One region of the Bradyrhizobium sp. CIAT3101 genome, then DNA from elsewhere that is predicted to be linked to it. Evidence: predicted binding sites of a transcription regulator. Region 1 holds the regulator's gene; each other region holds the start of a gene.
What was found. The regulator PhoB, encoded in region 1, activates phosphate uptake and scavenging genes when phosphate is short. The targets are predictions, from matches to a motif close to TGTCATNNANCTGTCAT.
Positions count from the first base shown of each region.

Region 1 (7,858 bases):
CCAGCGTCCGACCGTGGAAGGCGCCTTCGAAGGTGATGATGCGGTAGCGCTCCGGATGCCCCTTGGAGAAGTGATGGTGGCGGACCAGCTTGATCACGCCCTCCAGCGCTTCGGCGCCGGAATTACAGAAGAACACGAAGTCGGCAAAACTCTCGTTGCAGAGACGCGCCGCGAGCTTCTCGCCATCCGGGCTCTGGAACAGGTTCGACATGTGCCAGAGTTTTGTCGCCTGCTCCTGCAGCGCCTTGACCAGCACGGGATGGGCATGGCCGAGCGCATTCACTGCAACGCCCGAGGTGAAATCGAGATAGCGATCGCCATTGGTCGCGATCAACCAGACGCCTTCACCGCGCTCAAAACCGATGTCGGCCCTGGCGAAAACGGGGAGCAAATGCGGTGCTACGCTGTTGGTCATGATGGTCTCTTTGGATGTTTCGGACGGCCTGAGCGTGCGTTGCGCAGCGCATCATTGGTCCGGAAAACGAAACGTGCCGCCTTTTAAGGGCGGCACGCATCGCCATCTTATGCCTGGCACCAATGGTGTCAATGCCGCCCGGAAAGCCCCGCGAAACGCTGATTCCGTAGTCTTGCGGTGCCGGATTTGCGGGTTTTTGGCCACGGAACATGTGGAAGCGAGTCGTCGGACTCTTGCGCGTGAGTCACGCCATATTGTAGCGTTTGCCTTGTCAGATACGACATCTCGTGCAGCGGTTCTGATCCCAAAAGTCCTCATGTACCGGCGTAAACGTTCGGGCGGCTCATTGCGCCCGGCGAACCTTAAGGGATTCTGGCGGCACGGGTTTTTCGAAGCTTAGGCATTCGTCGTGCCGCCCCAGGATGGCAGGCGCGCGGCGAAGGAAAGGTTACAATGACGGTTTTGACCTGGTCCGACGATCGCGTCGAGCAGTTGAAAAAGCTCTGGGAGGCCGGACTTTCGGCCAGCCAGATCGCCGCTGAGCTTGGGAATGTCACCCGCAACGCCGTGATCGGCAAGGTGCACAGGCTCGGCCTGTCGGGCCGCGCCAAGAGCCCGTCTTCGGCAGCTCCGCGGCCGCGCAAGGCGCGTCCGGCGCAGCACATGATGCGGGTGAGCAGGCCCATCGCGCGTGGCAATACCGCGCTGGCGCAGGCCTTCGAGGTCGAAGTCGAGGCTGAACCGGTCACCTACGACAACGTGGTGCCGATGAGCCAGCGGCTGTCGCTGCTCGAATTGAACGAGGCGACCTGCCACTGGCCGGTCGGCGATCCCTCGAGCCCGGATTTCTTCTTCTGCGGCGGCAAGGCGCTCTCCGGCCTGCCCTACTGCGCCCAGCACTCGCGGGTGGCGTATCAGCCGGCAGCGGATCGGCGGCGGGCGCCGGCGAAGCCTGGCACGCGGTAAGCGCATCCAGGTAATCTCGTCCCGGCACAAGGCCGGGACGACCGGGGAAATAAAAAAGCGCGCCATCCAGCGCGCTTTTTATTTTGTCTGCTTGCAAGAGCCTTAGGCCTGCTCGGCCTTTGCAAACCGGTCATCGAGCGCATAGCCCGCACCGCGCACCGTGCGGATCGGATCCTGCTCGCGACCAAGATTGAGCAGCTTGCGCAGGCGACCGATATGCACGTCGACGGTGCGCTCGTCGATATAGATGTCGCGGCCCCAGACGCTGTCGAGCAGCTGCTCGCGCGAGAACACGCGACCGGGGTGCTCCAGGAAAAACTCCAGCAGGCGATATTCGGTGGGGCCGAGATCGATCGGCCGGCCCGAGCGCGCCACGCGGCGCTTTTCGCGATCGAGCTCGATGTCACCGAAAGCGAGCACGGTTGCGAGCCGCTCGGGACTTGCGCGCCGCAGCAGACCCTTCACGCGGGCCAGCAGCTCGGGCACCGAGAACGGCTTGACGATGTAGTCGTCGGCGCCGGTCGCAAGGCCCCGCACCCGCTCGCTCTCCTCGCCGCGCGCGGTGAGCATGATGATCGGCAGCTGCTTGGTGTCGGACCGCGTCCGCAGCCGGCGGCACAGCTCGATGCCGGAAAGCCCCGGCAGCATCCAGTCGAGCACGATCAGATCGGGGATGTGCTCCTTGAGGCGGGTGTCGGCGTCGTCGCCGCGCATCACCGTCTCGACGTCATAGCCGTCGCCCTCGAGGTTGTAGCGGAGGAGCTCGGTGAGAGCTTCCTCGTCTTCAACCACCATAATGCGTGCGCCCATTGGGTCGTCGCTCCTTAAGGATTCAAGTATTGGGGACCGTGGTGGCGAAGGTCGTCATGTCGCCCTTCGGTCGCTTGTCGGTGATGGCCTGGCCTTCGATCATGTAGAACACGGTCTCGGCAATGTTGGTGGCGTGGTCGCCGATCCGCTCGATGTTCTTGGCGCAGAACATCAGATGGATGCAGAACGAGATGTTGCGCGGGTCCTCCATCATATAGGTGAGGAGCTCGCGGAACAGCGAGGTGCAGATGGCGTCGACTTCCTCGTCGCCCTTCCACACCGCCATCGCCGCCGGCAGATCGTGCGCGGCATATGCGTCCAGCACCGACTTGACCTGCTGCTGCACGAGGTCGGTCATGTGCTCGAGGCCGCGGAACAGCTTGAGCGGATGGAAATCCGTCTCCAGCGCCGCGACGCGCTTGCCCATGTTCTTGGCGAGGTCGCCGATGCGTTCGAGATCGGTCGCGACGCGCATGGCGCCGACGATTTCGCGCAGATCCACCGCCATCGGCTGGCGGCGCGCGATCGTGAGCACGGCGCGTTCCTCGATCTTCTTCTGCAGCGCGTCGAGCTCGGCGTCGATGGTGACGACGCGCTGGCCGAGCGCGATATCACGGCGGATCAGCGCGTCGACGGAATCGACGATCATGCGCTCGGCGATGCCGCCCATCTCGGCGACCAGGCGCGTGAGCTCCTGGAGGTCGGTGTCGAAGGCCTTTGCGGTATGTTCAGAACCCATGTCCTGTCTCCTCAGCCGAACCGGCCGGTAATGTAATCCTGCGTGCGCCGGTCGGACGGCGACGTGAAGATCTTGCTGGTGTCGTCGAACTCGATCAACTCGCCGAGATACATGAAGGCGGTCTTGTCGGAGACGCGAGCCGCTTGCTGCATGTTGTGGGTCACGATCGCGATCGTGTAATTCTCGGACAGCTCCTGGATCAGCTCCTCGACCTTCGCGGTCGAGATCGGATCGAGCGCCGAGCAGGGCTCGTCGAACAGGATCACCTCGGGCCGCACCGCGACGGTGCGGGCAATGCAGAGGCGCTGCTGCTGGCCGCCGGAGAGCGACAGGCCGGAGGCGTTCAGCTTGTCCTTGACCTCGTTCCACAGCGCGCCGCCGCGCAGGGCCTTCTCGACGCGATCGTCCATCTCCGACTTCGAGATCTTCTCGTAGAGACGGATGCCGAAGGCGATGTTCTCGTAGATCGTCATCGGGAACGGCGTCGGCTTCTGGAACACCATGCCGACGCGGGCGCGCAGCAGATTGAGGTCGAGCTTGGGATCGAGGATGTTGGTCTGGTCGAGCATCAGCTGACCGGAGACGCGCTGGCCCGGATAGAGGTCGTACATCCGGTTGAAGATGCGCAGCAGGGTCGACTTGCCGCAGCCCGACGGTCCGATGAACGCCGTGACGCGGTTGGTGCCGAGCGCCAGATTGATGTTCTTCAGCGCGTGGTGCTCGCCGTAATAGAAGTTGAGGTTGCGCACCGTTACCTTGGCCGGGGCTTCAGGCAGAGGCTGCGAGCCGGGATGAACGGCGGGCGTACTGACGGAAACAGACATTTCGCTCATTTTGCGGTCCTCTCGGCGCTCAGGATGCGCGCGCCAATGTTCAGGGCAAGCACGGTCAACGTGATCAGCAGGGCGCCGCTCCAGGCCAACTGCTTCCAGTAGGCATACGGGCTCTGCACGAAGTTGTTGATGGTGACCGGCAGGTTGGCCATCGTCTTGTTCAGGCCCAGGCTGAAGAACTGGTTCGACAGTGCGGTGAACAGCAGCGGCGCAGTCTCGCCGGCGACGCGGGCGGTGGCCAGCATCACGCCTGTGATGAGGCCCGAGCGCGCCGCACGATAGGCGATGCGCTTGATCACCAGCGAGCGCGGCAGGCCGAGCGCAGAGGCAGCCTCGCGCAGCGCGTTCGGCACCAGCAGCAGCATGTCCTCGGTCGTGCGCAGCACCACCGGGATCACGATCACGGCGAGTGCGAGCGAGCCTGCGATCGCCGAGAAGCCGCGCATCGGCACCACCACCGCGCCGTAGATGAACAGGCCGATGATGATCGAGGGCGCCGAGAGCAGGATGTCGTTGATGAAGCGGATCACCGAGGTCAGCTTGTCGTTGCGGCCGTACTCGGCGAGATAGGTGCCGGCGAACAGGCCGAGCGGCGCGCCGATGCCGACGCCGATCACGGTCATGATCAGGGAGCCGACGATGGCGTTGCGCAGACCGCCTTCAGTCGAGCCCGGAGGCGGCGTGTCCGCGACGAACAGTTCGAGGTTCAACCCGGCGAGGCCGTTATAGAGCAGCGTGACCAGGATCAGCGCGAGCCAGGTGACGCCGAAGGCGGCGGCACCGAAGCAGAGCCCGCGGATCACGATGTCCTTGCGGCGACGGCGTGAATAAATCGGGTTCATGTTACTTCCCCGCCTTCTTTTCCAGCCGCATCAGCATCAGCCGGGCGCCGGCGAGCACGAAGAACGTCAGCACGAACAGCAGCAGGCCGAGCAGGATCAGGCCGGACTGGTGCAGGCCGTCGCTCTCGGCGAATTCGGAGGCGATCGCCGCCGAGATCGTGGTGCCCGGCGCGAAGATCGATGACGAGATGCGGAACGAGTTGCCGATGATGAAGGTCACCGCCATGGTCTCGCCGAGCGCGCGGCCCAGTGCCAGCATGACGCCACCGATGATGCCGACACGGGTGTAGGGGATCACCACGCTGCGCACGACTTCCCAGGTGGTGCAGCCGACGCCGTAGGCGGCTTCCTTCAGCACCGGCGGCACCGTCTTGAACACGTCGACCGAGATCGAGGTGATGAAGGGCAGCACCATGATGGCGAGGATCAGCGCGGCGTTGAACAGGCTGAGATAGGACGGGGGGCCGGCGAAGATCGCGCCCAGCACGGGGACGCCATCGAAGATCTTGATCATGAAAGGCTGGAAGGTGTTGGCCAGGAACGGCCCCAGCACGAAGAAGCCCCACATGCCGTAGATGATCGAGGGAATGCCGGCGAGCAATTCAATCGCCATGCCGATGGGGCGGCGCAGCCATTGCGGGCAGAGCTCGGTGAGGAAGATCGCGATGCCGAGACCGACCGGAATGGCGATCAGCATCGCGATGAACGAGGTGACGAGCGTGCCGTACATCGGTCCGAGCGCGCCGAGCACGGGCGGATCGGCCGACGGCGCCCAGCGCTGCGTCCACAGGAACGCGAAGCCGTATTCCTTCATCGCCGGGAAGGCACCGACGATCAGCGACAGGATGATGCCGCCGAGGATGAGAAGCACCGAGATCGCACTGAGCCGCGTGATCCAGTAGAAGGTGACATCGCCGAGCTTGAACGCGCTCAACGCCTTGGCGCGATCATATGGTCCCGCGTCGTCGACGATATCGCTCTGAACGGCCATTTCTGCCACGCCGATCCCCTATGCCAAGAATATACGCTTTTTATTGGTCTCGTGCCCCGGATGCGGCGCTAGCTGCGAAGCGTTGCGACGTTGATCCGGGGCCTCGTTCTTGTGGGTCCCGGTTCAGCGCAGCAGCGTTCCACGCTGCCGCGCATCCGGGACACGAGAGGAGAGCGCTTAGCTCTTGATCTCGGCAGCCCAGGTCTTCTCGATCAGCTGGACGACGCTGTCCGGCATCGGGATGTAGTCGAGCTCTTCAGCCGCCTTGCCGCCGTTCTTGAAGGCCCAGCGGAAGAACTTGATGGCTTCCTGCGAGGCCGCCTTGTCGGTGGCGTCCTTGTGCATGAGGATGAAGGTCGCCGCCGTGATCGGCCAGGACTTGTCGCCGGGCTGGTCGGTCAGGATGACGTAGTAGCCGGGAGCCTTGGCCCAGTCGGCGTTGGAAGCGGCCGCCTGGAAGGCTTCGACGGTCGGCTGCACCGGCTTGCCGGCCTTGTTGACGAGGCCGGTGTAGGTCAGCTTGTTCTGCTTGGCATAGGCGTACTCGACGTAACCGATCGAGTTCTTGGTCTGGCTGATGTTGCCCGACACGCCTTCGTTGCCCTTGGCGCCGACGCCAACCGGCCACTCGACGGCGGTGCCCTCACCGACCTTGCTCTTCCAGTCGGCGCTGGCCTTGGAGAGGTAATTGGTGAAGTTGAAGGTGGTGCCCGAACCGTCCGAACGACGGACCACGGTGATCGCGTCCGACGGCAGCTTCACGTTCGGATTGAGCTTCTTGATCGCGGCGTCGTCCCACTTGGTGATCTTGCCGAGATAGATGTTGGCGAGGGTCTCGCCGTCGAACACCAGTTCGCCGGCCTTGACGCCTTCGAGGTTGACGACGGGAACGATGGCGCCCATCACCATCGGCCACTGGGCAAGGCCGTCCTTCTCGAGCTGTTCGGCCTTGAGCGGCGCGTCGCTGGCGCCGAAGGTCACGGTCTTGGCCTGGATCTGCTTGATGCCGCCGCCGGAGCCGATCGACTGATAGTTCAGGCCGTTGCCGGTCTCCTTCTTGTAGGCGTCAGCCCACTTCGAATAGATCGGGAATGGGAAGGTCGCGCCTGCACCCGTGATGTCGGCAGCAAAGGCCGCCGTCGTCGTTGCGGCGACCAAGCCGGCAGCGACGATCGTTTTGATGAAATTCATGCTGGTCTCCATACAGGGGAGCGAAGCGCCATCAGCGCCCGATCGCGCTCCCCGCGCCGCCCCTTTAGGAGCGGTCGGCTGTGCTTTTACGAAGGTTTCGTGACAGTCGGATGACACCTTCAAGCGATTGAAATCGCTTGATTTTCGTCCCTAAACTAAAGTCTTAGCCTGGGGAAAACAGGCCGTGAAAGTGGCCCCCTGTTTAGGGACACTTTCGATCAAAAGACGGCCGCGGTGACGGTTAAGAATATGTTTCACCAGCGATAATCCAAGACCGGTTCCACCCTGGGAGCGGCTGTCGCCGACGTCCACCCGGTAGAACCGTTCGGTCAGGCGCGGCAGGTGCTCGGGCGCGATGCCGGGTCCGAAATCCCGCACCATGACCCGGATTTCCTGAGGTCCGTCAGTCGCCGGGGTCGCGGTCAGCGACACGATGACGCGCCCGCCGGAGGCACCGTATTTGAGCGCGTTCTCGATCAGATTTTCGAACAGGCGCAGCAGCTCCTCGCGGTCGCCCGCGATCATGACCGGCGCTTCCGGCAGATGGGTCTCGACCTCGACCTGGCGTTCCCGGGCCAGCGGCTCGAGCCCGTCGGCGACCTGGAAGATGATCGGCAGCAGGTCGACCAGCGTATCCGGCCGCACATGGGCCGACAGCTCCACCCGCGACAGCGACAGCAGATCGTCGATCAGGCGCGCCATGCGGGTGGCCTGGTTGTGCATGATGCCGAGGAAGCGCTCGCGCGCCTTGGGATCGTCCTTGGCCTGGCCCTGCAGCGTGTCGATGAAGCCGGAGAGCGCGGCCAGCGGCGTGCGCAATTCATGGCTGGCGTTGGCAACGAAGTCGGCGCGCATTTCCTCGACCCGGCGCAGCGGCGTCTGGTCGTGGAAGGTCATCAGCATGCATTTGTCGGCGCCGCCGAACGTGGTCGGCACCGGCACCGGGGTGATGATCAGCTCCATCCAGCGATCGACCGGCACATGGTCGAGATAAGTCGCGCGCCGCGGCTCGGTGGTCGCGATGGACTCGCGCAGCGCCGTGATGATCTCCGGCGAGCGCAGCGCGAACTG
Region 1 is NZ_CP121634.1:9,081,392-9,089,249, forward strand. It holds gene QA645_RS42055 (aspartate aminotransferase family protein) at 1-415, opposite strand, end outside; gene QA645_RS42060 (GcrA family cell cycle regulator) at 869-1,381, shown strand; gene phoB (phosphate regulon transcriptional regulator PhoB) at 1,484-2,191, opposite strand; gene phoU (phosphate signaling complex protein PhoU) at 2,214-2,930, opposite strand; gene pstB (phosphate ABC transporter ATP-binding protein PstB) at 2,942-3,763, opposite strand; gene pstA (phosphate ABC transporter permease PstA) at 3,760-4,605, opposite strand; gene pstC (phosphate ABC transporter permease subunit PstC) at 4,607-5,596, opposite strand; gene pstS (phosphate ABC transporter substrate-binding protein PstS) at 5,774-6,787, opposite strand; gene QA645_RS42095 (ATP-binding protein) at 6,938-7,858, opposite strand, start outside.

Region 2 (7,858 bases), 3.8 Mb from region 1:
AGCGTCAAGCCCGCGCGCGTTCACATGCTCGCGCTTAAGCCGCCGGGGTGCGCCCTACCCCTTCTTCTTGACGTCCTTGACGTTGGTGAACTCGATCCCCTCGGCGCGTTCCCTGGTGTAGCCGAGATAGAACTCGTTCCGTGCCAGATACACGGGATCGCCATCGACGTCGTCGGCGATGCTGGAGGTGTTGGAAGCAATGAAGGTGTCGAGCTTCTTGCGGTCCTCCGAGGAGACCCAGCGCGCGAGCTGGAACTCGCTGACCTCGAACTCGACCGGCAGCGAGTATTCCGCCTCGAGCCGTGCCTTGAGCACGTCGAGCTGCAGCGCGCCGACCACGCCGACCAGCGCCGGTGCGCCGTCGCGCGGACGGAACACCTGCACGACGCCCTCTTCCGACATCTGCTGAAGCGCTTCCTTCAGCTTCTTCGCCTTCATCGCGTCGGTGAGACGCACCCGGCGAACGATTTCGGGCGCGAAGCTCGGCACACCAACGAAGTTGAAATCCTCGCCCTCGGTCAGCGTGTCGCCGATGCGCAGCGTGCCGTGATTGGGAATGCCGACGACGTCGCCTGCAAAGGCCTCGTCCGCGACCGAACGGTCCTGGGCAAAGAAGAATTGCGGGCTCGACAGCGGCATGCTCTTGCCGGTGCGCACCAGCTTCGCCTTCATGCCGCGGCTGAGCTTGCCTGAGCACAGCCGCGCAAACGCGATGCGGTCGCGGTGGTTCGGATCCATGTTGGCCTGGATCTTGAACACGAAGGCGCTCATGCGCGGGTCGGTGGCTTCGACCTTGCGCTGGTCGCTGTCCTGCGCACGCGGTTCGGGCGCGAACTTGCCGAGGCCTTCCAGGAGATCGCCGACGCCGAAATTGCGCAGCGCGCTGCCGAAATAAACCGGCGTCAGATGGCCCTCGCGAAACGCGTCGAGCTCGAACGGCTTTGAGGCCTCGGTCACGAGCTCGAGCTCGTCCTTCACCCCGGAGACGTCGAGATTCGCATTGAGCTTGGCGAGCTCGGCGATCTCGATCTGCTGCGCAGCGCCCGTCTTGGCGCCGCCACCCTCGAGCAGGCGTACGCCGCCATTGACGACGTCGTAGGTGCCGAGGAAGTCGCGGCCGCGGCCGACCGGCCAGGTCATCGGCGTGGTGTCGAGCGCCAGTGTCTTTTCGATCTCGTCGAGCAGCTCGAAAACGTCGCGGCTCTCGCGATCCATTTTATTGATGAAGGTGATGATCGGGATGTCGCGCAGACGACAGACCTCGAACAGCTTGCGCGTCCGCGCCTCGATGCCCTTGGCCGCGTCGATCACCATGACGGCGGAATCGACCGCCGTGAGCGTACGATAGGTGTCTTCCGAAAAGTCTTCGTGGCCCGGCGTGTCCAGGAGGTTGAAGACCAGGCCTTCAAACTCGAAGGTCATGACCGAAGTCACGACCGAGATGCCGCGCTCGCGCTCGATCTTCATCCAGTCCGAGCGGGTGTTGCGCCGTTCGCCCTTGGCCTTGACCTGCCCGGCCAGATTGATGGCGCCGCCGAACAGCAGCAGCTTCTCGGTCAGCGTGGTCTTGCCGGCGTCCGGGTGCGAAATGATCGCAAACGTACGCCGCCGCGACACTTCTGCGGCAAGCGGGGAACGGGCCGGCGATTCGGCTGTGGTGGCGATGTCGGACATGGCGGGAGCGTTTGGCAGGGAAAATGGGCCCAATCAAGCCTCATTTGGTGATTGCGGAGCCCTTCGGCCAGCCCCATATCGGCTTCCGGGAGGACGACCTTCCTGCTCATCAGCATAGCAGCCTGCGGGGACGACCCTGCCTTGAATGGAGGGTCGTCATGGCCTGGAGCATCCTGTTCGTCGCCGGTCTTCTCGAGATCACCTGGGCGATTGGCCTGAAATATACCGAGGGCTTTACCAGGCTGGTTCCGTCCATCATCACGCTCGCGGCCATGGCCGGCAGCGTGATCCTGCTCGGTTTGGCGCTCAAGTCGCTGCCGGTCGGAACCGCCTATGCGGTCTGGACCGGGATCGGTGCAGTCGGCACCGCGACGCTCGGCATCATCCTGTTCGGCGAGCCCGCCACGGCCTTCCGGCTCGCCAGCATTGCCCTGATCGTCGCCGGCATCGCGGGGCTTAAATTCGTTACCTGAGGAAGAACTGGACCGCCCACCAGGAGAGTGCTGCGACGATGGCCGAGGCCGGGATCGTGATCACCCAGGCATAGACGATCGAGCTTGCCACGTTCCAGCGTACGGCCGAGACGCGCCGCGCGGCGCCGACGCCGACAATGGCGCCGGTGATGGTGTGAGTGGTCGAGACGGGAACGCCGAGGAAGGTGGCTATGAACAGGGTCGCCGCCCCGCCGGTCTCGGCGCAAAAACCCTGCATCGGCGTCAGCTTGGTGATGCGCAGCCCCATGGTGCGGACGATACGCCAGCCGCCCATCAACGTGCCCAGCGCCATCGCCGACTGGCAGGAGAGCACCACCCAGAACGGCACCGTGAATTCGCCGCCGAGATGGCCCTGCGAATAGAGCAGCACGGCAATGATGCCCATCGTCTTCTGCGCATCATTGCCGCCGTGCCCGAGCGAATAGAGCGAGGCGGAGGCGAATTGCAGGATGCGGAAGGCGCGGTCGACCGCGAACGGCGTCGAGCGCACCGAGAGCCAGGATACGACCGCAACCAGCATCATCGCGAGCAGGAAGCCGACCAGCGGCGACAGCACGATCGCCAGGACCGCCTTGGTCAGCCCGCTCCAGACCGCCGCCGAAATTCCGGCCTTGGCCATGCCGCCGCCGACGAGCCCGCCGATCAGCGCATGCGACGAGGAAGACGGGATGCCGAGCGCCCAGGTCACGAGATTCCAGACGATGGCGCCGACAAGCGCTGCAAAGATCACCTGGGCATCGACAATTGCGGGGTCGATGATACCGGTGCCGATGGTCTGCGCGACATGCAGGCCGAACACCATGAAGGCGACGAAATTGAAGAACGCAGCCCAGAACACCGCGAATTGCGGCCGCAGAACGCGGGTCGAAACGATGGTCGCGATCGAATTGGCGGCATCGTGCAGGCCGTTCAGGAAATCGAACAGCAGCGCGACGGCAATCAATCCGACCAGGACGGGAAGACCCAACGCAGCATCCACGGCGCGGCCCCTGCCCTAAACTTGCTCGATGACGATGCTGTTGATCTCGTTCGCGACGTCGTCGAAGCGATCGGCCACCTTTTCGAGGTGGTCGTAGATTTCGACGCCGACGATGAAGTCCATCGCACTGCCGTCGCGGTGCTTGAGGAACAGCTCCTTCAGCCCGATGTCATGGAGGTCGTCGACGCGGCCTTCGAGCTTGGTCAGCTCTTCAGTGATCGCGGTCAGCATCGCGACGTTGGGCCCGATCGACTGCATCAGCGGCAGCGCACGTCCGACCAGATTAGCGCACTCGATCAGGAGCGCGCCGATCTCGCGCATGGGCGGCTCGAAAGTGCGGACCTCGAACAGCATCACGGCTTTGGCAGTCTGCTGCATCTGGTCGATGGCATCGTCCATCGAGGTAATGAGGTTCTTGATGTCGCCGCGATCGAACGGCGTGATGAACGTGCGGCGCACCGCCGTCAGCACCTCACGGGTGATGTTGTCGGCATCGTTCTCGAACTGGTTGACACGCTGACAGTAGACCGGCGTCTCCTCGCCGCCGTTCAGCACGCCCTGAAGCGCGATCGCGCCCTGGATCACGGTCTGGGCATGACGGTCGAACAGGTCGAAGAAGCGTTCTTCCTTGGGCAGGAAAGCACGAAACCATCGCATCATGGGAATAGTCTACCGGCTGGACATGGCCCGACCCGAACGGATCGTCACAAAACTGTCATAGACCATTTTCGTTCCGCGCGCGTGTCATCTCACGCCCGCGGAGCCGGATCATCCACCGGATTTACGCACCAACGGAATTGGTGCGATATCAGTGATTTAGAGCGACCGCCGGAAGTAATGGGCAAATTCGCCGACGACACCACGGCGGAAGGTGAGCACGCAGATCACGAAGATCGAGCCCTGGATCACCGTCACCCACTGGCCGAAGCCGGCCAGATATTGCTGCATGGCGATGATCGCGAAGGCGCCGACCACGGGACCGAAGACGGTACCGAGACCGCCAACCAGCGTCATCAGCACGACTTCGCCCGACATCGACCAGTGCACGTCGGTGAGCGAGGCATTCTGCGCCACGAACACTTTCAGCGCGCCGGCAAAGCCCGCCAGCGTCCCCGACAGGACAAACGCCAGGAACTTGTACTGATCGGTCCTGTAGCCGAGCGAGATGGCGCGCGGCTCGTTCTCGCGGATCGACTTCAGGACCTCGCCGAACGGCGAGTTGATGATGCGATAGATCAGCAGGAAGCCCGCAAGGAAGCCAACCAGCACGACGTAATAGAGCACGGTCGGCTTCGACAGGTCGAGCACACCGAACATCCGCCCCTGCGGAATGCCCTGGATGCCGTCCTCGCCATGGGTGAACGGCGCCTGCAGATAGATGAAGTACAGAAGCTGCGACAGCGCCAGCGTGATCATCGAGAAATAGATGCCCTGGCGGCGGATCGAGATGTAGCCGGTGATGAGCGACAGCCCGAACGCGGCGGCTATGCCGACGAGGATGCCGAGTTCAGGCGGCAGCGCCCATACTTTCAGCGCGTGCGCGCTGCAATAGCCCGCGGTGCCCATGAACATCGCATGGCCAAACGACAACAGACCGCCATAGCCGATCAAGAGATTGAAGGCGCAGGCAAGCAGCGCAAAGCACAGCGCCTGCATCACGAAGAACGGATAGATGCCGCTGAAAGGCACCGAGGCCAGCAGCAGCGCCATCACCACGAAGACGATCATCTCGTCGCGCATCGCCCGCGGAGCTACCGGCAGCGTGTCGTCCGTCAAGGCTGTCATATCAGGCTGCCCTTCCCGTCAATCCCGTTGGCTTCACCAAGAGCACCAGCACCATCAGCACGAACACGACGGTGTTGGAGGCCTCGGGGTAGAAATATTTGGTCAGGCCCTCGATCACACCGAGCGCGAAGCCGGTGATGATGGAGCCCATGATCGATCCCATGCCGCCGATCACCACCACCGCAAAGACCACGATGATCAGGTCGGCGCCCATCAGCGGCCGCACCTGGTTGATCGGCGCCGAGAGCACGCCGGCGAGCGCGGCCAGGCCGACGCCCAATCCGTAAGTCAGCGTGATCATGCGCGGCACGTTGATTCCGAAGGCGCGCACGAGCGTCGGGTTTTCAGTGGCCGCGCGCAGATAAGCGCCGAGCCGCGTCTTCTCGATCAGGAACCAGGTCGCAAGACACACCACCAGCGAGAAGATGACCACCCAGCCGCGATAGATCGGCAGGAACATGAAGCCGAGATTCATGCCGCCCTTGAGCTGATCCGGAATGGCATAAGGCAGGCCGGAGGACCCGAAAAAATTCTGGAACACGCCCTGCACGATCAGCGCGATGCCGAAGGTCAGCAGCAGACCATAGAGATGGTCGAGCCCGGTCAGGAATTTCAGCATGGTCCGTTCCAGAATCATGCCGAAGATGCCGACGATGATCGGCGCCAGCAGCAGCGCCCACCAGTAGCTGATGCCGCCGAGGTTCAGCAGGAAATAGGCGACGAAGGCGCCCATCATGTAGAGCGCACCATGGGCGAAATTGATGATGTTGAGCATGCCGAAGATGACGGCGAGCCCGAGACTGAGCAGCGCGTAGAACGAGCCGTTGATCAGTCCCACCAGTAGCTGTGCGTAGAGAGCCTGCATCGATCCAGCACCCAGTCCCTTCGGCGTTCCCAAAGTAGCGCCCGCCGGTCATCGCCGGCGGGCTGTTGGTCTCACTTCTTAAGCAGCGCGCACTTGCTCTCGGAGAGCGGCGTGAAGGCCTGATCGCCCGGCACCGTGCCGACGAGCTTGTAGAAGTCCCACGGTCCCTTGGACTCGGAGGGCTTCTTCACCTCGAACAGATAGGCGTTGTGGATGGTGCGGCCGTTGGGCTGGATCTCACCCTTGCCGAACAGATCGTCTTCCGTCGGCATCGACTTCATCTTCTCGACGACCTTGACACCGTCATGAGGATTGCCGCCGAGCCCGTCCAGCGCCTTGAGATAGTGGCGCACGCCCGCATAGACACCCGCCTGCACCATGGTCGGCATCGCGCCGTTCTTCATTTTCTCCGAGAACCGCTTGGAGAAAGCCCGGGTCTGGTCGTTCATGTCCCAGTAGAAGGTCTCGGTGAAGTTCAGGCCCTGCGCGGTCTCCAGGCCGATCGCCTTGACGTCGGTGAGGAACAAGAGCAGCGCCGCGAGCTTCTGACCGCCCTTGACGATGCCGAACTCGGCCGCCTGCTTGATCGTATTGGTGGTGTCGCCGCCGGCATTGGCAAGGCCGATGATCTTGGCCTTGGAGGCCTGCGCCTGCAGCAGGAAGGACGAGAAGTCCGGCGTGTTGAGCGGATGCTTGACGCCGCCGACGACCTTGCCGCCGTTGGCGGTGATGACGGCGGTGGTGTCGCGCTCAAGCGCCGCACCGAAGGCGTAGTCCGCGGTCAGGAAGAACCAGGTGTCGCCGCCGGCCTTCACCAGGGCCTGGCCCGTGGTGTGGGCCAGCATGTAGGTGTCGTAGGTCCAGTGCACGGTGTTGGGCGAGCACTGCGCGTTGGTGAGATCGGAGGTCGCCGCGCCCGAATTGATGTAGACGCCGTTCTTTTCCTTCACGACGTTGTTGACCGCGAGCGCCACGCCGGAATTCGGCACGTCGACGATGATGTCGACCTTGTCGACGTCGAACCACTGCCTTGCGATGGCGGTGCCGATATCCGGCTTGTTCTGGTGATCGCCCGAGATGATGTCGATCTTCCAGCCCTTCGCGGCGAGGCCGGAATCTTCCACCGCCATCTGGGCTGCGAGCGTCGAGCCGGGCCCACCGAGGTCCGCATAGAGACCGGACTGATCGGACAGCGCGCCGATCTTGACCGTCTTGTCCTGCGCGAAAGCCGCGCCAGCGGTGGTAACGGCCAACGCCGTGCCGAGCAACAACGATGCAATCGACTTTTTCATGCTACTTCCCTCGTGAATCTTCTCGTGACCGTCCGACCTCTGGCCGGACTAGACGCCGAGATAGGTGTGGAGCTTGTCCATGTTGGCGGCAAGCTCCGCATTGGAAAATCCGTCAATGATCTTGCCGTGCTCGACGACGTAATAGCGGTCGGCAACGGTGGATGCGAACCGGAAGTTCTGCTCGACCAGAAGGATCGTGAAACCTTCCTTCTTCAGCCGCGCAATGGTGTGACCGATCTGCTGAATGATGACAGGCGCAAGACCTTCGGTCGGCTCGTCGAGCATCAGGAAGCTGGCGCCGGTGCGCAGGATGCGCGCGATTGCGAGCATCTGCTGCTCGCCGCCGGACAGCTTGGTACCCTGGCTGTTGAGCCGCTCCTTCAGGTTCGGAAACAGATCGAAGATCTGTTCGAGCGGCAGTCCGCCCGGGCGCACCACCGGCGGCAGCAATAAATTCTCCCGCACGTCGAGACTGGAGAAAATCCCCCGCTCTTCCGGGCAGAACGCGATGCCCATCCGCGCGATCTTGTCGGAGGTCGCGCGGATGATGTCCTGGTTGTTGAATTTGATCGAGCCGGCACGCTTGCCGATGATGCCCATGATCGACTTCAGCGTGGTGGTCTTGCCGGCGCCGTTGCGCCCCAGCAGCGTGACGACCTCGCCCGCGTTCACGTCGAAATTGATCCCGTGCAGGATGTGGGATTCGCCGTACCAGGCCTCCAAGTTCCGGACCTGGAGGATGTTACCGCCGGTTGCGGCCTTCGCCGGA
Region 2 is NZ_CP121634.1:5,248,366-5,256,223, forward strand. It holds gene QA645_RS24930 (peptide chain release factor 3) at 55-1,674, opposite strand; gene sugE (quaternary ammonium compound efflux SMR transporter SugE) at 1,833-2,147, shown strand; gene QA645_RS24940 (inorganic phosphate transporter) at 2,140-3,147, opposite strand; gene QA645_RS24945 (DUF47 domain-containing protein) at 3,163-3,807, opposite strand; gene QA645_RS24950 (branched-chain amino acid ABC transporter permease) at 3,964-4,932, opposite strand; gene QA645_RS24955 (branched-chain amino acid ABC transporter permease) at 4,934-5,797, opposite strand; gene QA645_RS24960 (ABC transporter substrate-binding protein) at 5,869-7,089, opposite strand; gene QA645_RS24965 (ABC transporter ATP-binding protein) at 7,138-7,858, opposite strand, start outside.
Region 2: QA645_RS24945 (DUF47 domain-containing protein) is a predicted target of PhoB. The motif match lies at 3,850-3,866, and genes of this name have one in related genera.

Region 3 (7,858 bases), 3.5 Mb from region 1:
GGGTCCGGGCCCGACTGGATCATGCCGTCACCGCGAACGCGCAGATCTGCGTGAGGATCGATGGCAAGCCGCTCGAACAGGGCTTGCAATTCCGGCCTGAGGCCGTCGCCGCGAAGCGCGGCGATGGCATGAAGCTTGTGCATGTCAGGATCCTTCATGTTTGTCGCACGATAGGAACCGGCACAGTTCGATCCACCCGATTTCGGATGTGCAACACCCTTGGGGATCGGAACGCACCATAGGTTCCGGCGTGATCTACATCACGCACGGGACAACGGGTGATCGCGATCACGGACCGCGGGTTCGAACGTGTCCTAGCTTCCTCGCAACCAATCTCGCATCGAGATGAGCCCCGAGGGAGCACGCCATGTTCCGCCTGAAATCCGCCCTGATGACCGCCGGCCTGCTGGGGAGCCTGTTTGGCTTCGCCTGCGGCCCTGTTGCCGCGCAAGTCGCCCCTGTCGAGCCGGCCGCGCCTGCCGCCCTGCAAGGCCCGGAGCAGCGGGTGGCGCTGGTGATCGGCAATTCGAACTACCGGAACGCGCCGCAGCTCGCCAATCCCGACAATGACGCGCAGTCGATGGCGCAGTTCCTCAACTCCGCCGGCTTCGAGGTGATCTCGGCGACCGACCTCGGCCAGAACGACATGCTGCGCGTGGTGCAGGATTTCTCCGCAAAAGTGTCCGCGCGCGGCCCGAACACGGTGGCGATGGTCTATTACGCCGGTCACGGCGTGCAGCTCGCCGGCGAGAACTATCTCGTCCCTGTCGACGCGAAGGTGTCGAACCCGACCGAGCTCGTCAACGACTCGGTCCGCCTGGTCGACGTGATGTCGACGCTGGAAACGATCCCGAGCCGGATGCGCATCGTCATCCTCGACGCCTGCCGCAACAACCCGTTCCCCAACGTCAGCGACGCCGGCCGGGGCCTTGCCATCGTCGATGCGCCGAACGGCTCCATCGTCGGCTATTCGACTGCACCCGGCGCCGAGGCGCTCGACGGTAACAACGGCCACAGCCCCTACACGCAGGCCTTCCTGAACGTCGCGCGCGAGCCCAACGTGCCGATCGAGCAGCTGTTCAAGCGCGTGCGTCTCCAGGTGAACCAGACCACCAGCGGCGCGCAGATTCCGTGGGAGAGCTCCTCGCTCACCTCCGACTTCACCTTCTTTGGCGATACCGCCGTTGCCGCCAACCGCGCGCCGATGAATGCACCGGTGGTGCAGATGGCCTCGAACCTGCCGAGTCGTTCGACCCGCCAGGCCTATGACTACGTCGTGTCCGAAGGACGGCCGGAGTACTATCAGGAGTTCATCCAGATGTACCCGCACGACCCGCTGTGCGATCACATCCGCTGGCTGCTGTCGAACCTGCTGCTCTCGCAGGCCTGGCACCAGGCGGTGCTGGCGAACTCGCCGATCGGCTACCAGGCCTTCTACAACAACTACGGCAACAGCCCCTATGCGCAGATGGCGCACAAGCTCGAGATACAGCCGAAGCTGATCCCGCTGATGCAGGCAACGAAGTTTCTGGCTCCGCAGAACATTGCCCCGACGCTCAAGATCGGCAATCTCGGCCAGCCCAAATACATGCCGCTGATCCAGCAGGGCAACGGCGGCTCGCAGATCAACGCCAACCTTCCGGTCGTGCAGAAGCCGGTCGACAGCAACGTCATCGGCAAGCTCGGCAATGGCGGCCAGATCGTCAACCTGCCGGCCGGCAATTCGCAGAACGGCGCGCCGTCGCAGACCCCGGGCAAGATCGTCACCCTGCCCGCGCCGACCAACACGACGACGAACAACAACGGCATCGGCAAGATCACGACACTGCCGGTGACCACCACCAATCAGAACACCGGCAACAACAATGCCGGCACGGCTAATGGCAACCCCGGCAAGGTCGTGAGCATGCCGGTGACGATCGGCAAGGGCGGCTCGACCGTCGATGTGAAGACCACGGACGTGAAGACGACGAATGTTCAGACGCAGAACAACCCGATCCGCATCAACAACGGCGTGAAGCTCAACAACAACCCGGTGAACAAGGTGCAAGTCCAGAACAACCACCAGAACAACCGGCCGCAGTTCAATGCGATGGGGAATGGCGGCGACAACAATGTCCGTCAGTCGATGAACCAGTCAAACGGCGGCAACAACCACCGCAGCTTCATGCACTGATTGCGGCAGCCGCACACGAGAAAGGGGCAGAGCGGCAACGCTCTGCCCCTTTCGTCATGTCAAAAACTCAGGCGACCAGTTCGGCAAACAGATCCGCATCGACATTGCCGCCGGAGAGCACGATCACCACGTTCTTGCCGGCGGCGTCGAGACGGCCCGCGAGCAACGCCGCAAGGCCCACCGCGCCGCCGGGCTCGACCACAAGCTTCAGCTCGCGATAGGCAAAGGCGACGGCCGCGCCGACTTCCTTGTCCGACGCGGTCACACCGCGTGCCAGAAGCTTGCTGTTGATCGCAAAGGTCATCTCGCCGGGGATCAGCGCCATCAGCGCATCGCAGATGGTGCGGCCCGCCGGCGGATGCGGCTCGCGATGGCCTGCGGTCAGCGACAGGCCGTGATCGTCGAACGCCTCGGGCTCGGCCACCACGATCTGGGCTTGCGGATAGCGCGCCTTCACGGCTGTGGCGACGCCTGCGATCAGGCCGCCGCCGGAGGCCGGCGCCACCACGATGTCGGGCGACAGGCCGAGCGTTGCCATGTCCTCCGCGATCTCGCGACCGGCGGTGCCCTGCCCCGCGATCACGAAGGGATCGTCATAGGGCCTGACCAGCGTCGCGCCGCGCTTCTCGGCAATGCCGCGCGAGATTGCCTCGCGGTCGTCGTTGTAGCGATCGTACAGCACGACCTCGGCGCCGTAGGATTTGGTGCGCTCGCGCTTCGACAGCGGCGCATCCGCCGGCATCACGATGGTCGCCTGCATGTCGAGGATTTTTGCCGCCGCCGCGACGCCCTGGGCGTGGTTCCCGGAGGAGAACGCGACGACGCCGCCGGCGCGCTTGTCCTGCGGGATCGAGAACACCTTGTTGAAGGCGCCCCGGAACTTGAAGGAGCCGGTGCGCTGGAGCATCTCCGGCTTCAGGAACACCTTTGCGCCGACGCGCTCGTTGAGCACGGGAAACGACAACAGCGGGGTGCGGACGGCGAAGGGCGCGAGTACGCGCGCTGCGGCGTCGATATCGGCGGGGCCGATCGGAAGGGGCTGTTCGGACATGCGGCGATGTTATCGCGGCGGACGCGGCGCGGGCAAGACACCTCCGCGCGAGGATTTTACCCTTTAAGCGACGAAGCGCGGCTGTTCCGCGCCCGCCCGGCCGGGCAGCACCGCACCGACCGCCCGGATGCTGTCCACAAAAGCCCGCGCCGAGGCTTCCCAGGTGTAGTTGGCGGCGAATTCGACGCAGGCCTGCCTGGAAACATCGAGCGCGGCGAAGCAGGCGTTACGCAGATCATGATCGAGCGCCCCGACCGGCGCATCGCCGATGACGTCGCGCGGCCCCTTCACGGGGAAGGCCGCGACCGGCAGGCCGCTCGCCAGCGCCTCGAGCAGGACCAGGCCGAACGTGTCGGTCTTGCTCGGAAACACGAAGACATCGGCCGCCGCATAGATGTCGGCCAGTTCCTCGCCGTGCTTCTCGCCTAAAAAGATCGCATCGGGATAGGCTTCTTCCAGCGCGTTGCGCGCCGGGCCGTCGCCGACGATCACCTTGGTGCCGGGCAGATCGAGGTCAAGGAACGCCTCGAGATTCTTCTCCACCGCAACGCGGCCGACCGACAGAAACACCGGAGCCGGCAGGCAGAGGTCGACGGCGCGGGGATGGAACAAATGGGTGTCGACGCCGCGCGGCCACAGCACGACATTGTCGAAACCGCGCTCGCCGAGCTCCCGGGCCAGCGCCGGCGTTGCCGCCATCACGGCCCGGCTCGGGCCGTGGAATCGGCGCAGCGCCCGCCAGATCAGGGATTCCGGAACCGGCATCCGGGCACGGACATATTCGGGAAAGCGGGTGTGGAAGCTGGTCGTGAACGGCAACTTGCGCTGCCGGCAATAGCGGCGGACCATCAGGCCGATCGGCCCTTCCGTCGCGATATGGATACTGTCGGGCCGCGCTTCCTCGATCAGTTTTGCGATGCGCGCCGGGCGCGGCATCGCGAGCCGCACGTCGCGATAGCTCGGCATCGCAAAGGTGCGGAACGATTGCGGCGTCAGAAACGTGAACTCGACACCGAGCGTCTTCGCGGCGTCAGCGAGCTTGGTCAGCGTCCGAACCACACCGTTGACTTGCGGGTGCCAGGCGTCGGTCGCGACCAGGATGCGCATCAAGCGGCCCTTGCTGCCACCTGCGGTACGGCGGCAGGCTTCTGCGCGTGATCCGCCCAGGTGATGATCTCGAAACGGCCGTCGTCGTGCTCGACCAGCGCCGTGCAGCTCTCGACCCAGTCGCCGCAATTCATGTAGCGGATGCCGTTCTCGTCGCGGATCACGGCGTAGTGGATGTGGCCGCAGATCACGCCGTCGGCGTCATGACGCCGCGCTTCGGCAGATAGCGCCTGCTCGAACGCGCCGATATAGTTGACCGCGTTCTTGACCTTCTGCTTGGCCCATTGCGACAGCGACCAATACGGCACCTTGAACATGCGCCGGAAGAAGTTGACGAAGCGATTCATCTGGATCGCGAAGTCGTAGGCCTTGTCGCCGAGATGGGCGAGCCAGCGCGCGTTCTGCACCACGAGATCGAAGATGTCGCCGTGGATGACGAGATAGCGCTTGCCGTCAGCCCCGGTGTGGACGGTGTTCTCGACGACGTCGATGCCGCCGAAATGCGTACCGTAATAGTTGCGCAGGAACTCGTCGTGATTGCCGGGCACGTAGATGATCTTGGCGCCCTTGCGCGCCTTGCGCAGCAGCTTCTGCACCAGATCGTTATGCGATTGCGGCCAGTGCCAGCTCGATTTCAGCGCCCAGCCGTCGACGATGTCCCCGACGAGATAGATGGTGTCGGCATCGTGGTAGCGCAGGAAGTCCAGCAAAAGGTCGGCTTGCGAGCCGCGGGCTCCGAGATGAACGTCGGAGATGAACAAGGTGCGAAAGCGCCTTTCAGGGCTCTCGTCACTCACATCGTAACTTCCCATGCGACAGCCTGTAACAATGTCCCGTGACAGGGGGATGACCAATTGAACCTTTGAGGCACCCTCAGATACGAATCAAACCTCGCCTCGCCCTCCCCGCGAATATCAGTCGCATGCGACAATCAGGCGACATGGGGCGGCATTGGTTACCCGCAAAAGCCCGGACCGGAAGCGCGGCACACGCCAGAGACGACGCGAGCCACGGGCGGGCGCGCTATTTTCCGGAAACGACCATCGCCCGAACAAGGAGTGCGATTCGTTCACTACGCGCGCCGAGCCTAATTCGGCCCGAGCGCTCGAGCTCAACGAGCCCGTGCAGGGCCGCCCAAAACGTCTCGGTCGCGACATCCACATCGACGCAGAACGGCGTTACCACGGCCGCGAGGGCCTCGAACCCGGCCCGTAGTTCCGGTCTGGTCCCGGCTTCGGCGAAGCGCAGGTCCGTCGGAAGAGTGAACATGGCCTCATAGAGCGCGGGATTTCGGTGGGCAAAGGCGAGGTAGGCCGTCGCGACATTCTTGATGGCGTTTCGCCCGGTCGACCCACCTGCCGCCTCCCGAAGAGCCACGGCGATGTCGCGGAAACCCTCGAGGGCTACTGCGGTAACGATCGCATCCCTGTTTTCGAAATGTGAATAGAGGACCGGCTGACTGTGTTCGATCTCATCGGCAAGCCGACGGATCGTCACGGCGTTCCATCCCTCGCGCTCTGCGATCACGCGCGCTGCCGCGACGATGCGGCGTTCGCGTTCAGCGCGTTGCCTGTCTTTCCGCTCGGCGATCCCCAACCTTCGATCTCCCAGGCCAAGATGGTCGACACTTATTATCGATGCTTGACGATCTAGCAACGCTAGAATATGTAGTCTAGCAATGCTAGATTATCTTGGATCGATATAATGAATCTCATGCACAGGCTTCCGCTTGGAACCGCGCTGCTCGTGGCTCTCGGGATTATCGCGATCGGCATCCAATATGTCGTCAGTCCGCGGACGGCGACACGCAGTTTCGGCCTGCCACTCCCTGAAGACGGTGCCAACACCGACTGGTGGCTTCGCCTCAAGGGCGTTCGCGACATCGCGTCGGGATTGACCGTGCTGGCATTCATGGCGTGGGGTGTCCCCCGCGGGGTCGGCATCATCCTGTTTGTCGAAGCCATCATCCCCTTCGGCGACATGCTGGTCGTGCTCGGCGGCCGAGGCTCTGCAAGACGCGCGTTCGGCATTCACGGCCTCACGGCGGCGATCATGATTCTGGCAGCCATCCCCATGATGATGGATGTGCCCTGAGATGACCCATATTGTTTCGGTTTGTCTGCTCGTTGCCGGGCTCTTTGGCGCAGGCCTCCATAACGCGATCGCCGGTTCCGCGACGCAAAGCAGCTTCGTTCGATGGGGTTACCCGCGCTGGTGGGGCCGCCTGACCGGCGGATTGGAGATCGTGAGCGCCGTTCTGATTGCGCTCCCCGCAAGTCGCGTTGTTGGCCTGGTGCTGGGCGCAGCAATCATTTTGGCCGCTGTTCTTACCGTGGTGCGCCACCGCGAATTTTCGCACCTTGTACCGCTCGGTGTGTTTGCCACCTTGATGGCTCTCGCAGGAACGTTGTCTTGAGGGCCGAAATTGCCGACCGGCTAGCCGCAGCCGGCGTCAGTAGAATTTGTGGAAATGATGGACCGGCCCGTGGCCGTGACCGACGCTGAAGCGGTCGGCAGCTTCGATCGCCGCGCTGATCCAGGCCTTGGCGTTGCGCACGGCCATCTCGAGATCCTCGCCCCTGGCGAGGCCTGCTGCAACCGCCGAGGACAGCGAGCAGCCTGTGCCATGGGTGTTGCGCGTGGCGACGCGCGACGCGGCAAGCGCGATCGTCTTGTCGGCGCCGACGAGATAGTCGATGCTCTCGCGGCCCTCACCGTGTCCGCCCTTGATCAGGACCGCGCGGCAGCCGAGTTCGAGAAGGCGGCGCCCCTGGCTTTCGATCTCGATCTCGCTTCGTGCGATCGGCTCGTCCAGCAGCGCGGCCGCCTCCGGCAGATTGGGTGTGATCACCGATGCCAGCCGCATCAGCTTCGTGCGCAACGCCTCGACGGCCTCCGCCGCCAGCAGGCGATCGCCGGAGGTCGCGACCATCACGGGATCGAGCACGATATGGCGAGGCTTCCAGTGCACCAGCGCAGAGGCGATCGCGTCGATGCTCTCGGCCTGCGCCACCATGCCGATCTTCACCGCGCCGACATCGAGATCGGAGAACACCGCATCGATCTGCGCCGTGACGAACGCGGCGGGCACCGCATGAATGCCGGTGACGCCTTTGGTGTTCTGCGCGGTCAGCGCCGTGATCGCGGACGCGCCATAGACGCCGAGCGCGGCAAAGGTCTTCAGGTCGGCCTGAATGCCGGCGCCGCCGCTCGAATCCGAACCGGCGATGGTGAGCGCCACGGGCGTGGTCATCGCAGGATACGCTTGCTTGAGGAAAACTCGGCCATAGCCAGTCCTAGCGCGCCCCTGCAGCCCCAGCAAGCCGGCGAATCAGGCACAGCCGGTGCTGCGCGGCATTGTCGCCCCGGAAGCGGGCATAACCTGAGAAAATAAGACCAGGGCATCGTCCGGCCTTGGCGCCCATCCCCGCGAATGACACGTTAGCAGGTGGATTCGTCCAGCGACGCCTTGTTGCGGGCCGGCCTCGGCCCGCAATCCTTTCGGGAAGAAATCATGTGGGCCT
Region 3 is NZ_CP121634.1:3,175,642-3,183,499, reverse strand. It holds gene QA645_RS14865 (hypothetical protein) at 1-143, opposite strand, end outside; gene QA645_RS14860 (caspase family protein) at 368-2,176, shown strand; gene QA645_RS14855 (threonine/serine dehydratase) at 2,244-3,227, opposite strand; gene QA645_RS14850 (glycosyltransferase family 1 protein) at 3,291-4,334, opposite strand; gene QA645_RS14845 (UDP-2,3-diacylglucosamine diphosphatase) at 4,334-5,146, opposite strand; gene QA645_RS14840 (TetR/AcrR family transcriptional regulator) at 5,358-5,930, opposite strand; gene QA645_RS14835 (DUF4267 domain-containing protein) at 6,048-6,428, shown strand; gene QA645_RS14830 (DoxX family protein) at 6,430-6,750, shown strand; gene thiD (bifunctional hydroxymethylpyrimidine kinase/phosphomethylpyrimidine kinase) at 6,787-7,587, opposite strand; gene QA645_RS14820 (PAS domain-containing sensor histidine kinase) at 7,849-7,858, shown strand, end outside.
Region 3: QA645_RS14845 (UDP-2,3-diacylglucosamine diphosphatase) is a predicted target of PhoB. The motif match lies at 5,170-5,186, and genes of this name have one in related genera.

Region 4 (7,858 bases), 3.9 Mb from region 1:
CTGCTGGTGCCGGAAAACGAGGACGAGGACGGCGTCGAGTCGGCCTCGCATCTGTGGCAGGCGGTGCAGATCGTCGTCGTCGCCGACATCGTCATGAGCCTCGACAATGTCATCGCGGTCGCGGCCGCCGCCAATGGCAGCGTGCCGCTTTTGGTGCTCGGCCTTGCCATCAGCGTGCCCCTGATCGTCGCGGGCGCGGCGCTGATCATGGCATTGCTGTCGAAGCTGCCGATCCTGGTCTGGGCCGGTGCGGCGCTGCTCGGCTGGATCGCGGGCGAGGTGATCGCCACCGATCCGGGCATCGCGCCGAAGCTGCATTCGCTGTCCGAGGGTCCGTTCGGCGCCTCGCTGGACCAGATGCTCGGCACTCTGCACATCCCGCCGCAATTCGCCCATGGCGGCGGTGGCGCCGAATATCTCTGCGCCTTGCTCGGCGTTGTCGTCGTGCTGCTGGTCGGCGCGATCTGGCGCCGGCGCCGGCTGAGCCATGCCGCGCTCGAAGCCTCCGAGCACCACGCCAAGGCGTCGGCGGAGTAGTTTCTAACGCCGGACGATCGACCCCGAACGTCCGATCAGCCGGGCGAGCTGCTTGAAGCGGCTGCCGACGCGGTCGGCGACGAGGTCGCCGAGCCTGTGCTCGAACACCAGCATCAGATTGCGCGCTTGGCTGCGGAAATGCGTGGCGGGCAGGACGCCCGGGCGCGCTGCTGAGATCAGATGCGCGACACGGAACGCTGCCCCAAGGAGCCGGGCGCGTTCGAGCTGCGCCGGTGTCAGCAATTCCTGCATGGTCAGCGGCGGCTGGTTCTCTTCGCTGAGGCCCGCATAGCGATAGAACACCGACAGGCCGACAAAGGCGCGCTCGCGGTGATCAATCGCGCCGAAATTGGCGTTGACCACGAGGCTCAACGTCTGCTCGCCCCGATGGTCGGGATGGACGCGCCAGCCGATGTCGGACAGAAGGCAGGCTGTGTGGCGCAGGCGGCGGTCTTCCTCGGTCTCGCGCAGCTTCACCACGCGTGCGAGGCGATCGGTCCAGGCAATCAGCTCGCGGGCGTGCTTGGCCGAGCGTGACAAGAGCTGGTTCAGCTCTTCGGCGGCACAGATCAGGCCGTCCTTGTTGCGCTCGGAGTCCGGCAGCTTCTCGTGCAGCAGGCCCTCGCGCACGCCGAAGGTCGAGAACACGATGGTCTTCGGCTTCGCGACCCGGATGATGTGCTCGAGCACCAGCGCAGCGTAGGTGAGGAGAGGGCGCCGCGCATCCGCGACGACCTCGATGTCGGCCAGCATGTTGGTGGCTGCAAGCCGCCGGAGGCGACGTGAGAAATCGAGCGCCTCAGCGGCGGGAATCGAATAGCCGTGCATCACCTGGAGCGGATAGCCGCTCTGGATGATGTGGATGCGCGCGAGCGCACGCCAGGTGCCGCCGACGGCATAGAAGGTGCGGCCACGACCCGCGGCGAGCTGCGGAACTTCGTCGATCGCCTCGCGCACGATGCGGTCGGCGCGCTTGAGCGATTTGTGGGCGAGGTCCTGCAGCGCGAGGCCGCCGAGCGGCAGTGTCACGCCGCTGCGTACGCTGTTCCCGCGTACGTCGATCAGTTCGAGCGAGCCGCCGCCGAGATCGCCGACGATGCCGTCGGGACGATGGATGCCCGAGATTACGCCGAGCGCCGACAGTTTTGCTTCGCGCGGTCCCGACAGGATCTCGATTTTAACGGCGCAGATGCGCTCGGCTTTCGCGATGAAGTCGGGGCCGTTGGAAGCGTCGCGGCAGGCCGCGGTCGCGATCGCGAACACGCGGCCGACCTGCATCACGCGGCACAACGCCCGAAAACGTTTCAGCGAGGTCAGCGCCTTGTCGACGGCATCCGGCGCGAGCAGACCCGTGCTCTGCACCTCACGCCCGAGGCCGCACAGCGTCTTCTCGTTGAAGATCGGAATCAGGCTGCGTGTCAGTCCCTCGTAGACGACGAGACGAACCGAGTTGGAGCCGATGTCGATGACCGCGACGCTAGCGCCACGCTTGCGCGGCCGTTTCACGGCAAAGATCTCCGGTCAGGACTGATGGCGTTCGTTTCGGCGCGTGAGACGGCGCGGCGAGGATTCCTTGAGCGACTTTCCACGGCCAGACAGACTCGGATTTGTCATGAAGTAGTTGTGCACGTTGAAGGGCTCCTCGCCCTTCGCGGCCTTCATACGCGTTGAGGACCCGTCCGGCAACAATTGCCAGCTCTGCTCATTGTCCTTCAGATTCGCGACCATGATCTGTTCGAGAACCTGCTGATGCACCGTGGGATTTTGCAGCGGACACAGCACCTCGACGCGGCGGTCGAGGTTGCGCGGCATCATATCGGCCGACGAGATATACACAGCCGCTTTCGCGCTCGGCAGGCCCTGGCCCATGCCGAAGCAGTAGATTCGACCATGTTCCAGGAACCGTCCGATGATCGACTTGACGCGGATGTTCTCCGAAAGGCCGGGAATGCCGGGCCGCAGGCAGCAGATCCCGCGCACCACGAGCTCGACCTGCACGCCGGCCTGTGAGGCCTCATAGAGCGCGTCGATGATATCGGGGTCGACCAGCGCATTCATCTTCATCCAGACCGCGCCGGGCTTGCCGTGACGTGCGTGCTCGGTCTCGCCCTGGATGTGCTCGATGATGCGCTTGCGCAGCGTCAGCGGCGACACCGCCATCTTCTCCAGATCGCTCGGCGCAGCGTAGCCCGTGATGAAGTTGAACACGCGCGCGGCGTCGCGGCCGATGGTCGGTTCCGACGTGAAGTAGGAGAGGTCCGTATAAATACGCGCGGTGACCGGGTGATAATTGCCGGTGCCGGTATGGACGTAAGTGGTGAGGCTGCCGCCCTCGCGGCGCACCACCATGGAAAGCTTTGCGTGCGTCTTCAATTCGAGGAAGCCGTAGACCACCTGCACGCCGGCGCGTTCCAGGTCGCGCGCCCAGCGGATGTTGGCCTCTTCGTCGAAGCGCGCCTTCAATTCGATCAGCGCGGTGACGGATTTGCCGGCCTCGGCCGCTTCGGCCAGCGCGCGCACGATCGGAGAGTTGTTGGAGGTGCGGTAGAGCGTCTGCTTGATCGCGACGACGTCGGGATCGCGCGCGGCCTGTTGCAGGAACTGCACCACCACGTCGAAGGATTCGTAGGGGTGATGGACCACGAGGTCCTTCTGCCGGATCGCGGCAAAGATGTCGCCGCCATGCTCACGCACGCGCTCGGGATGGCGCGGCACGTAAGGGGTGAATTCGAGGTCGGGCCGGTCGAGCCTTGTCAGTTGCGAAAGCTCGTTCATGGCGAGCACGCCGTCGACCAGGAACACCTCGTCGTCGGCCGCCGAGAGCGCGTGCTGCACGAAGCTGCGCAACTGCTCCGGCATCTTGGCGTCGATCTCGAGCCTGATCACCGATCCGCGGCGGCGGCGCTTCAGCGCGGTCTCGAACAGGCGGACGAGGTCTTCGGCCTCTTCCTCGATTTCGAGCTCGGAGTCGCGGATGATGCGGAAGGCGCCCTGGCCGTGGAGATTGTAGCCGGGGAACAGGCGATTGATGAAAAGGCCGGTCACCTGCTCCAGCGAGATCAGGCGTACGACCTTGCTCTCCTTGCCGTCGCCCGGCAGACGGATGAAGCGGTCGATCTTGCCGGGCATGCGGATCAGCGCGTTCATCTGCTTGCCGTCGATGGCGCGCGTGAGCTGCAGCGCGATGGTGAAGCCGAGGCTCGGGATGAACGGGAAGGGGTGGGCTGGGTCGATCGCCAGCGGCGTCAGCAGCGGGAACACGTTGTTGAGGAAATAGTCCTCGAGCCAGGTCCGCTCCGCCTTGCTGACGTCCTTGCCATCGACCAGCACGATGCCGACGCCGGCGAGCGTGCCGCGCAAATCGGCCCAGATCGCCTGCTGGTCGGAGGCGAGCTGCGAGACGGTTCGGTTGATCAGCGCAAGCTGCTCGGACGGCGTCAGGCCGTCGGGGGCGCGCTCGGCGATGCCCTCGCGCACCTGCGCCTTGATGCCGGCGACGCGGACCATGAAGAACTCGTCGAGGTTATTTGCGGAAATCGACAGGAATCGTACCCGCTCCAGCACGGGATGGCTGGCGTTGACCGATTCTTCCAGGACACGGCGGTTGAAATGCAGCCAGGAGAGTTCGCGGTTGATGAATCGCTCAGGGCTCGAGGCGATCGCCGGCAGGCCCTCGGCTTCCGTAGGTTTCTCTTTTATTTCAACAGTTTGCGCGGAATCCATGAGAAGTCGGTCCATCCAGTTCGCCCCAATTTGCGACTTATGCGCAAAACCGGCCGGAGCATGTGTTAGTGCGATGACGTTTCGATGACATTGATGTTCCGCGGCCGCGCCGCGTCAAGCGGGCCAAGGGGACAGGGGCTGGCCGTCAGGCGTCCCGGAGCAGCTCGGCGGCGAGCGCCCGGGTGACGGGGCGGCCGAGCCGCAGCGCCTCGCCGTCCAGCAATTCCACGGCGCGCCGGGCGGCGGCCGACGACCGCTCCAGCCGGGTCGCGAGGTAGCTCACCACGCTTTCGTCGACAGAGAGCTGACGGTCGGCGCAGAACTTGACGATCAGGCCGCGGAACAGCTGGTCGTCCGGCGGCGCCAGCGAAATCACCGGAATCGTCCGCAGCCGGGAGCGGAGGTCGCGGAGCTCGACCTCGATCGCCGCCGGCACCTCACGGCCGGTGAAGAGCACATAGGCGCCGTCCTCGCGAGCGAGGTTCATCAGATGGAAGAGGGCGCGTTCGTCGAGATCGCCGGCCTTGAGATCCTCGACCACCAGCGCGCCGGTCGCGAGCGCGCCGGGGACGCTGGCCGCGGTCAGCGCATTGGCCGTGGTCGAGCGCGCGCCGGCCTCCTCGGCCCAGATCGCGGCGAGGTGGCTCTTGCCCGAGCCTTCGGGGCCGGCGAGCCACATGATCCGGTTCGGCCATTCCGGCCAGCCGTCGATCAGCGCGAGACCGGCGGCGTTGGCAGGGCCCTCGAGAAAATTGTCCCGGCTGAGGCTCTCCGCATGGGGAAGCGAAAACGCCAATTGTCGGGGATGAACGCGGCCTGCCACGCTTGCTTTGCTCCGTGCCGGCGCGCCGGCTTTGTCTGAAGAGATTCGACCTATTCGATCGGGTTTTGGCCTTTTGCAGGGCGGCCGCGTCCCGGCTCATTTGGCCTCGATCGTGCTCATGTGCCGCAACCACTCGACGAGATAGAGCGACACGGAGGACAGCGTGAACACCGTAACGAAGCCCATCAGGACTATATCATACGGTGCCGGCCTGAAGCCGAAGGCGAGCGAGGCCAGCACCAGCGCCGCATAGGCCACCTGGGCCGCGGTGTTGAGCTTGGAGACCATCGACGGCTTCATCTCGACCGGCTTGTCGAACAGCCAGGACACGATCACGGCGGTGACGATCATGATGTCGCGCGACACCACCAGGATCACGATCCAGCGCGGAATGTCGCCCCAGATGCCGAGCGCGAGGTAGATCGACACCAGCAGCGCCTTGTCGGCCAGCGGGTCGAGCAGGGCGCCGAGCTCGCTGGTCATGTTGAAGCGCTTGGCCAGGAAGCCGTCCACGGCATCGCTGATGCCGGCGACCAGGAAGACGGCGAATGCCACCTCCATTTGGCTCGACACGATGGCCCAGACGATGATCGGGACCAGCATGATGCGGCCCAGGGTAATGATGTTCGGAATACTCACGCGGCGCTTCCCGGCACCCGGTCTGACCTCGAATCCGGCCTCCAAAGAGGCTGAACCGGTTGATATCTCTACATAGTATAGGGCGGGGCGCCACGCTTGCCATTGCGCGTCCCCGGAATTCGACGTAACCAGCCGCAAACCCACTGGAAATCGGGCATGACCGACCGCAAAAACGGCCTCACATACGCCGATTCAGGCGTCGATATCGACGCGGGCAACCGCCTGGTCGACCTGATCAAGCCGATGGTGCGCGCCACCGCACGGCCCGGCGCCGACGCCGAGATCGGCGGATTCGGCGGCCTGTTCGACCTCAAGGCGGCCGGTTTCAAGGATCCTGTCCTGGTCGCGGCCACCGACGGTGTCGGCACCAAGGTCAAGATCGCGATCGAGACCGGCCTGCATGGCGGGATCGGCATCGACCTCGTCGCCATGAGCGTCAACGACCTCGTGGTGCAGGGCGCCGAGCCGCTGTTCTTCCTGGACTATTTCGCCTGCGGCAAGCTCGACCCCGAGGCCACCGCCTCGATCGTCGCTGGCGTCGCCGAGGGCTGCCGCGAATCCGGCTGCGCTCTGATCGGCGGCGAGACCGCCGAAATGCCCGGGCTCTACAAGGACGGTGACTATGACCTCGGCGGCTTTGCCGTCGGCGCTGCCGAGCGGGGCACGCTGCTGCCGCGCAAGGACATTGCCGCGGGCGACGCCGTGATCGGTCTCGCTTCGTCGGGCGTGCACTCCAACGGCTTCTCGCTGGTACGCAAGATCGTGGAACAGTCCGGCCTCGGCTTCGAGGCGCAGGCGCCGTTCGCGCCGGTCATGACGCTCGGCGGCGCGCTGCTGACGCCGACGCGGCTCTACGTCAAATCCTGCCTGCGCGCGATCCGCGAGACTGGCGCGGTGAAGGGCCTCGCCCACATCACCGGTGGCGGCTTCACCGACAACATTCCGCGCGTGCTGCCCGCACATCTTGGCGTCGGCATCGATCTGGCGCGCCTGCCGGTGCTGCCGGTGTTCAAATGGCTGGCGGCGCAAGCCGGCATCGCCGAGCTCGAAATGCTCAGGACCTTCAACTGCGGCATCGGCATGATCGCGATCGTCGAGCCCGACAAGGTCGACGAGGTCGTGCGGGTCTTCACCGACGCGGGCGAGACCGTGGCGCAGCTCGGCACCGTGATCCCGGCCGAGGGCGAGCATCGCGTCGTCTATAACGGCCATCTCGATCTGGCGCTGTGATGAAGCGCCGCGTCGCCATCCTGATTTCCGGCCGCGGTTCCAACATGTCCGCGCTGATCAAGGCCGCTTCTGCTGCGGATTTCCCGGCGGAGATATCGCTCGTCATCTCGAACAAGGCCGGTGCGCTCGGGCTCGAACGGGCCAAGGCGGCCGGCGTGAAAACGCTGGTGATCGAGAGCAAGCCGTTCGGCAAGGACCGCGCCGGCTTCGAGGCGTTGCTGCAGGCCGCCCTCGACCAGCACGGGATCGAGCTGATTTGCCTCGGCGGCTTCATGCGCCTGTTCACCGCCGAATTCGCCAGAACCTGGTACGGACGGATGCTCAACATCCATCCCTCGCTGTTGCCGTCCTTCCCCGGCCTCGACCCGCATGGCCAGGCCTTGCGCGCCGGCGTCAAACTGTCCGGGGCGACGGTGCATTTCGTCATCCCCGAGACCGATGCGGGGCCGATCGTGATGCAGGGCGCGGTGCCCGTGAGCGATCACGACACGGCGGAGACGCTGTCGGAGCGCATCCTCGAAATCGAGCATCGCATCTATCCGGCTGCGCTGAGCCTGCTCGCGACCGGCAAGGTCAAGATCGAGGGCGATGTCTGCAGGACCGCGGGCAGTTCAGCGTCGGAGAATTTTCTGGTTGCGCCGGTGGCGCACTGAATCGCGGTCGCGTTTTCGACGTCCCCAAACAAAATCCCCCGGCAGAGCCGGGGGCATCGTCATGATCTCTCGCGCATCGCTTTGAGAGAAATCAGGAGACCTTGAGGTTCTCCGCGGACGACTTGCCGCGGTTCTCCACGAGGTCGTATTCAACCACCTGATTCTCATTCAGGGTCGAGAGTCCGGCGCGCTCGACGGCCGAGATGTGGACAAACACGTCCTTATCGCTGCCGTTCGGCTTGATGAACCCATA
Region 4 is NZ_CP121634.1:5,162,649-5,170,506, reverse strand. It holds gene QA645_RS24550 (TerC family protein) at 1-537, shown strand, start outside; gene ppx (exopolyphosphatase) at 541-2,043, opposite strand; gene QA645_RS24540 (RNA degradosome polyphosphate kinase) at 2,059-4,260, opposite strand; gene QA645_RS24535 (DnaA/Hda family protein) at 4,406-5,083, opposite strand; gene QA645_RS24530 (CDP-alcohol phosphatidyltransferase family protein) at 5,180-5,722, opposite strand; gene purM (phosphoribosylformylglycinamidine cyclo-ligase) at 5,879-6,952, shown strand; gene purN (phosphoribosylglycinamide formyltransferase) at 6,952-7,605, shown strand; gene QA645_RS24515 (cold-shock protein) at 7,697-7,858, opposite strand, start outside.
Region 4: QA645_RS24540 (RNA degradosome polyphosphate kinase) is a predicted target of PhoB. The motif match lies at 4,334-4,350, and genes of this name have one in related genera.